DNA from 2 places in the Pandoraea sp. SD6-2 genome. Region 1 is predicted to be linked to the other one. Evidence: riboswitches for the same ligand, from Rfam matches in the RefSeq annotation. Region 1 holds a riboswitch; the other holds the start of a gene.

Region 1 (4,398 bases):
CGATCAAGGGCGTGTCCGGCAGACGATCGCGCAGGAGCCGCAAACCGTAGGGATTGATCACCCCCTTACCGGTGCCGATCGGCGCCCCCCAAGGCATCAGCGCCTGACAGCCGACGTCGAGCAGACGGCGGCACAGCACCAGATCTTCCGTGCAATACGGCAGCACCTTGAAGCCATCGCGAATCAATTGCTCGGCGGCCGTCACCAGACCGAACGGATCGGGTTGGAGCGTGTAGTCGTCGCCGATCAGTTCGAGCTTGATCCAGTCGGTTTCGAAGACTTCGCGCGCCATTTGCGCGGTCGTTATCGCTTCCTGCACCGAATGGCAGCCCGCCGTATTGGGCAGCACCGGCACCGCGAGACGGCGCAGCGTCTCCCAGAAAGGGCCCTCCGAGGCCTGCGCCCCCGTGCCCGACAGTTGACGGCGCAACGCCACCGTCACCATGCCCGGACGGGCCGCGTCGATGGAATCGCTCAGCACTTGCAGCGACGGATAGCGCGCCGTGCCGAGCAGGAAACGGCTGCCAAAGCGGGTGTCGTACAGCGTGAGCGCGTCGCGCGCGCTGCCTGCAGCCACGTTGGCCGATTCGGTGAATGCGTTCATTTCAGCCTCCGGCCACCGGTTGCACGACATCGATCTTGTCGCCCTGCGCGAGCGAACGCGCGGCGTATTGCGTCTTGGGTACGAATTGCCCGTTGATCGCCGCGGCGAACGGCGGCTTGGCGCCGTAGGCGACCAGCGCCTCGGCCAGCGTCGCCGTCTCGGCCACGCTCAGTGTCTGTTGATTGATATGGATGTCCATCGCGTACAGTTCCCTCTCATCCGTGACGGAACAAGTCCGGCCACGGCCGGCTCGCTCGCCACGTCTCCCAGTCGAACGCATGGCCAACGCCCACTTGCCCGCCCGTCGATTGCATCAACGCCTGCGCCAGCGCGCAAGCTTCTCCCGTGACTGCCGGCGCCAGCAAATAGCCGTGCCGGTACAAGCCGTTCACCCGCAGCAGCCGCGCACCGTCCCACTGCACGCGCGGCAGGTGGTCGGGCAGCGCGGGGCGGCAGTTGACATTCAATTCGATAATGCGCGCCTCGCCGAACGCCGGGGTCAGCGAATGCGCCGCCGAGAGCAGTTCGAGCGCCGAGCGCACGGTCATCGGCGACATGTCTTCCGACTCGAGTTCGGTCGCCCCGATCACATACAGATCGTTTTCCTTGGGCGCGATGTAGATCGGATAACGCGGATGCAGCAACCGTACCGGCCGGCGTAATCCGACACCCGGCGCGTGAATGCGCACCACTTCGCCACGCACGCCGCGCAGGCGCGTGAGCACACCGCGCGCGCCCAGCCCGCGGCAATCGATGACGAGACCGGCGTCGGGGTAGGCCCCCTCGGCGATCTCCGTATGCCAATGCAGTTCCGCCCCGGCTTTGGCGAGCCCCGCCGCCAGCGCACGCAGCAGTTGACGGTTATCGAGCTGGCCCTCGTTCGGCAGCAACCAGCCCTCCTGAAAACGCCCGGCAAGCGCGGGCTCGACCTCGCTCAATTGCGCACCCGTCACCCGCTCGACACCACCGCGCAGCAATGCCGGCGGGGCATTCGCGCGCATGCGGCGGTCGAACATGACAGCTTCGGCACGGTCGGGCTGATGCCACACGACCAGCGTGCCGTTACGTTGGAAGAAGACGTGCTCAGGCAGGCCGTCGATCAACGACGGCCAGCGCTCGAGGCCCGCCGCGCCCATCTCGACGATGCTCGGTTCGGCCACGGCGGCCTCGGCCAGCGGCGCGAGCATGGCGGCCGCGACCCAGCCGGCCGCAGACGACCCGTCGGCGTCGCCGCGCTCGAACAGCGCCACGCGCGCACCGGCGCGGATCAGTTGCCAGGCGAGAAGACGGCCGGACAGCCCGCCGCCAAGGATGGCGACGTCAGGACGGGAAGCGGAACGGGAAGTGGATGCGCTCATACGCGCACTGCCGCGCAAGCCGTCACGGCGCGCAGGCACTCAGGGGAACACGAAGGAATTTGTGGAAGGCAGCGCATGGGGTCCTTTCCTCATGAAAGCAAAAGGACGAAACGGTGTTGGACACCTTACCCCACTGGAGGAGTCGGAAACTTCCCACGCCGGTATTACCCGGGTCGGGTGCAAAGGGTCTCTCTCAGCCCCGTGACATCGTTACGCATGGTCAACACCCGCGTCCGCCACGGAGCACCCCTGTTTCGCCCGCAGTCATTACAACATAGATGCCGACGCCCGTGCAAGCTAGGTTTCCGGCCGGTTGCACGCCCGTTGCGTCTCGTTTTTTGACGAATCTTCCGAGTCTTGTAACGACACGTAAACTGAATGTCGACGTGACGCGAGTCCCGGGCTGGAATTCGTGCAACGCAGCATCGGGAACTGAGGTCAAATGAGCCGTCGCCCCCATAACACGTTGCACCACTGCGGCAGCGCCGCCAGACGATCATGGTTCACACGCCGAAGCCTCCCCAATCTCCCGACGTGCCGCCGGCCGGCGACCCTATCGCGCCCGCGCCCAAACCACCAAAGCACCCCACGGCCCGGCAATTGATACGGCCTTACTGGATCTCGGAGAAGCGTTGGGAGGGACGCCGGTTGCTCGCCCTCGTCGTGGTGCTCAACCTTGCGGTCGTGTTCATCAACGTGCGCCTGAACGCGTGGAACGCCGGCTTCTACGATGCCCTGGATAAGCGCGACTGGCCCGTCTTCAAGTCTTCGCTCGCCGAGTTCGCGATACTCGCCTTCAGCTTCATCATCATCGCCACGTTCCGCACCTACTTCCGGCAGATGCTCGAAATCCGGTGGCGGCAATGGGTAACGGATACGAACCTGGCGAAGTGGTTTGCCCATCAGGCGTATTACCGCATCGAACGCGATCATCTCGCCGACAACCCCGACCAACGTATTTCGGAAGACATCCGCACGCTCGTGAGTTCGTCGCTGGCGCTCTCGCTCGATTTGCTGACGACACTCGTCTCGCTGTTCTCGTTCATCACGATTCTGTGGACGATCTCGGGCGCGGTGTCGTTCGCGCTGGGCGGCATGAACATCACGATTCCCGGCTACATGGTCTGGGTCGCGGCGCTATACGCCGTCGTGGGTTCGTACTTCATCTTCAAGGTCGGCCGCCCGCTCGTCGGGCTGAGCTATCGGCAGCAGCAGGTGGAAGCGGATTTTCGTTTTCTGCTGGTGCGTCTGCGCGAGTCGGCCGAGCAGGTCGCCCTCTATCGTGGCGAAGGCGCCGAGTTGTCGCGCCTGAAGGCGGCCTTCGGCGCCGTGCGCGACAACTGGTGGCAGATCATGGTCGTGACGAAGCGCCTGATCTTCGCGAACTCGATTTATGCGCAAATCGCCATCGTCTTCCCGATCATGGCGGCCGCGCCGCGTTACTTCGCAGGCGCATTCACGCTCGGCGTGCTCATGCGGATCATCGACGCCTTCGGGCAGGTGAGCGACGGCTTCTCGTGGTTCGTGAACAGTTTCGCGACCCTGGCCGACTGGAAGGCGACGGTCAATCGTCTGCGCGAATTCACACGTGTGATCGACGAACCGCCGCAGGTGCCGCGTGAGGGCGCGATCTCCATCGTGACGGCGAGCAGTTCGACGTCCCCCGCGTATGCGGCGACCGATCTGCATCTCGCGCTTCCCAACGGCGCACCGCTCGCGGTGGCCGGATCGTTCGCCTTCACGCCGGGCTCACGGTGGCTCATCCGCGGCCGCTCGGGCTGCGGCAAGAGCACCATGCTGCGCGCACTCGCCGGGCTGTGGCCCTTCGGCAGCGGCCGCATCGAAGTTCCCGCCAACGCCCGCGTACTGTTCCTCTCGCAGCAAAGCTATCTCCCCATCGACACGCTGAAGGCCGCGCTGGCGTTCCCCTCGCCGCCCGACACGTTCAGCGACGCCGAGTGCCGCGCGGCGCTGACTGCCGTCAATCTCGGCCAATACAATGACGCGTTGCAAACGGTCGCGCACTGGGCGCGGCGGCTCTCGGGCGGCGAACAGCAGCGGATCGCCGCCGCACGCGCCTTGCTTCAGAAACCCGATTACCTGTTCCTCGACGAAGCGACCAGCGCACTCGACGTGGAGACCGAGGAGGCCGTGTACGAAGCCCTGCACGCGCATCTGCCCGGCACCATGATGGTCAGCGTGGCGCATCGCGAGACACTCGGACGCTTTCATCAGCACACCATGACACTGCATGCAACCAACGACATCGAGCGCTCACGGGTGGTCGGCGCCGCCTAGCACGCATGCGCGCCAATTCATTCACTTCCTAAATAATATTGACACGGCTGTCCCGGCGCACAAGGGCTTTGGCATAATCACGAGCACCCTTTGCTCGCCCCGGGTTCATCGTGACCACCCCTGTTTCCTCATCCGGCC
Region 2 (4,398 bases), on a different contig from region 1:
TGCAGAACGCGCAGCCATTGAGTTGCGACGCGCGGAGCCAGACCAGTTCGACCAGCCCGTCCGGTAAGCCGCAGTCATGGAAATAGTGGCTCAACGTGCCCAGATGTTCGTACGGGCGCGGCGCCGCGTTGATGAAGTTCAGGCGTTGCATAAGTCGATTCTCCCTTCAGGTCAGATAATGCCGAGGTAACAGGTGTATGTCGTCGTCACGCATACGATGCATTCACACCCCAAACGATACGCACGCCTTGTCTCATCCAGAAGAGCCAAAACCTAATAGAATCGGTAGGCCAAGATAAGCCCGACCGGAAACCGGCGCCGACAAAGCGCGGAGGGCTTATCCATCGAGCCCCTACCCAGCCCCCAAGCCACGCGAGGCATTGCGCGATGTCCGAAAAATCCAGCCCTGCCGCACTCGCGGCCCTGCATCTGGCCGATGCCGCGCAGGCCGCCGGCGTTCCCACCTACCGCGCGCTTTACGAGCGCATCCGCGACGGCATTCTCTCGGGCAAGCTCGCGCCATCGAGCCGGCTGCCCTCGACGCGGGCGCTCGCGAGTGAACTCGGCGTGGCACGCGGAACGGTCGAAGCCGCGTATGAACGGCTGGTCGCGGAGGGCTTCGTCGTGGGGCGCGGCGCCGCAGGCAGCCGCGTCAACCCGCAGTTGGATGGCACGCGTCTCGGTGCCGCGGCGAAAGCCATACCGCCGCAAGCCAACGCCACCCGGTCGCACCGTCCCGAAGCGGCCACCGGCGAAAAGTCCGACTCGCCAACGTTGCCCGGCCACGCGCAGCCAGAGAACCCCAGCAGCATTGCGCTAAACGCCTTCGGTATGCCGTTGCCGTTGCAGAACGGCCTGCCTGCCCTCGACGAATTCCCGCGCAAATTGTGGGCCCGGCTCGCGGCGCGTCATGCACGACATCTTTCCCCCGAAGGGCTGCACTATCAGAGCGCCATCGGCTGGGCACCGCTGCGCGAGGCCATTGCCGGTTATCTGGCGATCGCACGGGGCATTCATTGCGAACCTGGTCAGATCATCGTCACCGCCGGCTATCAGGGTGCCCTCGCATTGATCGCACGCGTGCTACTGCGTCCGGGCGATGCCGTATGGTGTGAAGATCCGGGCTATTTCCGCGCGCAGGAGGCGCTTCGGATGAGCCGCGCCGCGCTGGTGCCGGTGGCCGTCGATCATGACGGACTCGACGTCGCTGCGGGCGAGCGGGCCGCCCCCGACGCCCGGCTCGCGGTCGTCACGCCCTCGCATCAGTCACCCTTATCGGTCACGCTGCCGCTCGCGCGCCGCCTCGCGCTGCTGGCGTGGGCTCAGGCGCATGACGCCTGGATCGTCGAGGACGACTACGACAGCGAATTCCGCTACACCGGCGCACCGTTGCCGGCGCTCAAGAGTCTGGACGGCGGGGAGCGCGTGCTCTACGCCGGGTCGTTCAGCAAAGTGCTGTTTCCCGGCTTGCGCCTGGGCTATCTGGTCGTGCCGCCCGCGCTGTGCGACGCGTTCATCGCCAGCGCGTCGCTCTCGTCCCCAGCGCAGGGATGGATCGAACAGGCCACCGTCACCGACTTCATCACACAAGGACATTTCAGCCGCCACATCAAGCGCATGCGCCAGCTCTACGGAGAACGCCGTGCCGCGCTCGCGCAGGCGCTGCGTGAACACCTGCCGGGACGCATCGAACTCGCGCAGCAAGCCGGCGGCATGCATCTGCTCGGCTGGCTGGCGCCGCACCGCCATGATCGCGCCCTGTGCCGCACCGCGTTCCGGCACGGCATTGCACCGGGCGCGCTGTCGTTCTTCAGCCTCACCCGCCAGTTGCCGCCCGCGCTCGTGATGAGCTTTACCAACGTGCCCGAAGCCCTGGCCGGGGATGTCGCCCAACGGCTCGCACGCGCGTTCGACGAAGACGACAAGACACCCGCCCTCACCTGACGCAGGCAGCGCACCCCACGGTGGGTGTCGGCAATTCTCATGTCGCATTGCACCATCGGTGGTTCACGCTTTTCGGGACACACCGCGCTTGTGTTTGCCCGGCATGTCGGTGTATCGTTGCCGCAAAGCTAGCGCAGGGGTCCTGCAACGTGAGTTGTGGGTGAGAAATACCCTTAGAACCTGATCTGGATAATGCCAGCGCAGGGAGCGTAGAAGTTCCTCGCCCCCGTTCATGCTCCTGAGCCGCTTTGCGCCGAATTTGTCGGCGTCAACACGTGCCCCGCCAGGAGACATTGCATGAACGCCAATCCGAAATTCCTCTCAGCCAACGCGCGCGTGGACGAAGCCGCGATCGCACCGCTGCCGAATTCCCGAAAGATCTACGTCACCGGCTCGCGCCCCGACATCCGTGTTCCGATGCGTGAAATCTCGCAATCCGACACGCCGACGAGCTTTGGCGGCGAGAAGAACCCGCCGATCTTCGTCTACGACACATCCGGTCCGTACACCGATCCCGACGCCAAAATCGATATCCGCTCCGGCCTGCCTGCCCTGCGCGCCACCTGGATCGACGAGCGCGGCGACACCGAAGCGCTGCCGGGCCTCACGTCCACCTTCGGCCGTGAGCGCGCCGCCGACGCCGCGACCGCCGATCTGCGCTTCCCCGGCCTGCATCGCACGCCGCGCCGCGCCAAGGCCGGCAAGAACGTGACGCAAATGCACTACGCGCGTCAGGGCATCATCACGCCCGAGATGGAATACATCGCCATTCGCGAAAACCTGCGCCGCCAGGAATACATCGAAAGCGTGCGCAACGCCGGCCCGCAAGGCGAGCGTCTGGCCAAGCTGCTCTCGCGCCAGCATCCGGGGCAGCATTTCGGCGCCAGCATTCCCGCAGAGATCACGCCGGAGTTCGTGCGCAGCGAAATCGCCCGCGGCCGCGCCATCATCCCGAACAACATCAACCACCCGGAATCCGAGCCGATGATCATCGGCCGCAACTTCCTCGTGAAGATCAACGCGAACATCGGCAACTCGGCCGTGACGTCGTCGATCGGCGAAGAAGTCGACAAGATGACGTGGGCGATCCGCTGGGGCGGCGACACGGTAATGGATCTGTCGACCGGCAAGCACATTCACGAGACGCGCGAATGGATTCTGCGCAACAGCCCGGTGCCGATCGGCACGGTGCCGATCTATCAGGCGCTCGAGAAGGTAAACGGCAAGGCCGAAGAACTGACGTGGGAAATGTTCCGCGACACGCTCATCGAACAGGCCGAACAAGGCGTGGACTACTTCACGATTCACGCCGGTGTGCGCCTCGCGTATGTGCCGATGACCGCCAACCGCATGACCGGCATCGTGAGCCGCGGCGGCTCGATCATGGCCAAGTGGTGCCTCGCCCATCACAAAGAGAGCTTCCTGTACACGCACTTCGAAGAGATCTGTGAAATCATGAAGGCGTATGACGTCGCATTCTCGCTCGGCGACGGTCTGCGTCCGGGCTCGATCTACGACGCCAACGACGAAGCGCAACTCTCCGAACTGAAGACGCTGGGCGAACTCACGCAGGTCGCCTGGAAGCACGACGTGCAGGTCATGATCGAAGGCCCGGGCCACGTGCCGATGCAGCTCATCAAGGAGAACATGGATCTCCAGCTCGAGTACTGCGACGAAGCCCCGTTCTACACGCTCGGACCGCTGACGACGGACATCGCCCCCGGTTACGACCACATCACGTCGGGCATCGGTGCCGCGACCATCGGCTGGTATGGCACCGCCATGCTGTGCTACGTCACGCCGAAGGAACACCTTGGCTTGCCGAACAAGGACGACGTGAAGGAAGGCATCATCACGTACAAGCTTGCCGCGCACGCCGCCGATCTGGCGAAGGGCCATCCCGGCTCGCAGATTCGCGACAACGCCCTGTCGAAGGCACGCTTCGAATTCCGTTGGGAAGACCAGTTCAATCTGGGCCTCGATCCGGACAAGGCACGCGAGTTCCACGACGAAACGCTGCCGAAGGACTCCGCGAAGGTCGCCCACTTCTGCTCGATGTGCGGACCGCACTTCTGCTCGATGAAGATTACGCAGGACGTGCGCGATTACGCCGCCAAGCAAGGCATTACCGACGAAGCGGCGCTCAAGCAGGGCATGGAAGTCAAGGCCGTCGAGTTCGTCAAGAGCGGCGCCGAAATCTATCGCCGCACCTGACGCGACGCCTCTGCGCTCGGTGTGCCCGATGACTCGTTTGTGCCGCGCCTGAGCCGATCATCAATGCGAAATGCCAACGCGCCCGGGTAACACCGGGCGCGTTTTTTTACGAATGACGCCTGACGATCGGGCGTTTGCCCGGCCGGCTGCGCTTACCGCTGTACCGACGCATCGGTGGTGCCCTCGGCCGGCGCCGTGGGCAAACCGCGCAGGGTGAGTTGATTGCGCAGCCGCTGTGTC

Evidence for each region. A riboswitch is a leader RNA that binds a small molecule or an ion and turns the genes downstream of it on or off. The one in region 1 is predicted to bind thiamine pyrophosphate.
Region 2: it holds a riboswitch for thiamine pyrophosphate, as region 1 does, so the genes downstream of both, thiC (phosphomethylpyrimidine synthase ThiC) here and C266_RS21880 (FAD-dependent oxidoreductase) in region 1, are expected to answer to the same signal.

What each region holds. Positions count from the first base shown of each region.
Region 1 is NZ_KB944455.1:93,185-97,582, reverse strand. Features, by position in the region: gene C266_RS21890 (thiazole synthase) at 1-604, opposite strand, end outside; gene thiS (sulfur carrier protein ThiS) at 606-803, opposite strand; gene C266_RS21880 (FAD-dependent oxidoreductase) at 820-1,962, opposite strand; TPP riboswitch at 2,096-2,223, opposite strand; gene C266_RS21875 (ABC transporter ATP-binding protein/permease) at 2,461-4,260, shown strand; gene C266_RS21870 (SDR family NAD(P)-dependent oxidoreductase) at 4,371-4,398, shown strand, end outside.
Region 2 is NZ_KB944452.1:128,609-133,006, forward strand. Features, by position in the region: gene C266_RS15605 (carboxymuconolactone decarboxylase family protein) at 1-151, opposite strand, end outside; gene C266_RS15610 (PLP-dependent aminotransferase family protein) at 388-1,944, shown strand; TPP riboswitch at 2,070-2,168, shown strand; gene thiC (phosphomethylpyrimidine synthase ThiC) at 2,242-4,158, shown strand; gene C266_RS15620 (hypothetical protein) at 4,311-4,398, opposite strand, start outside.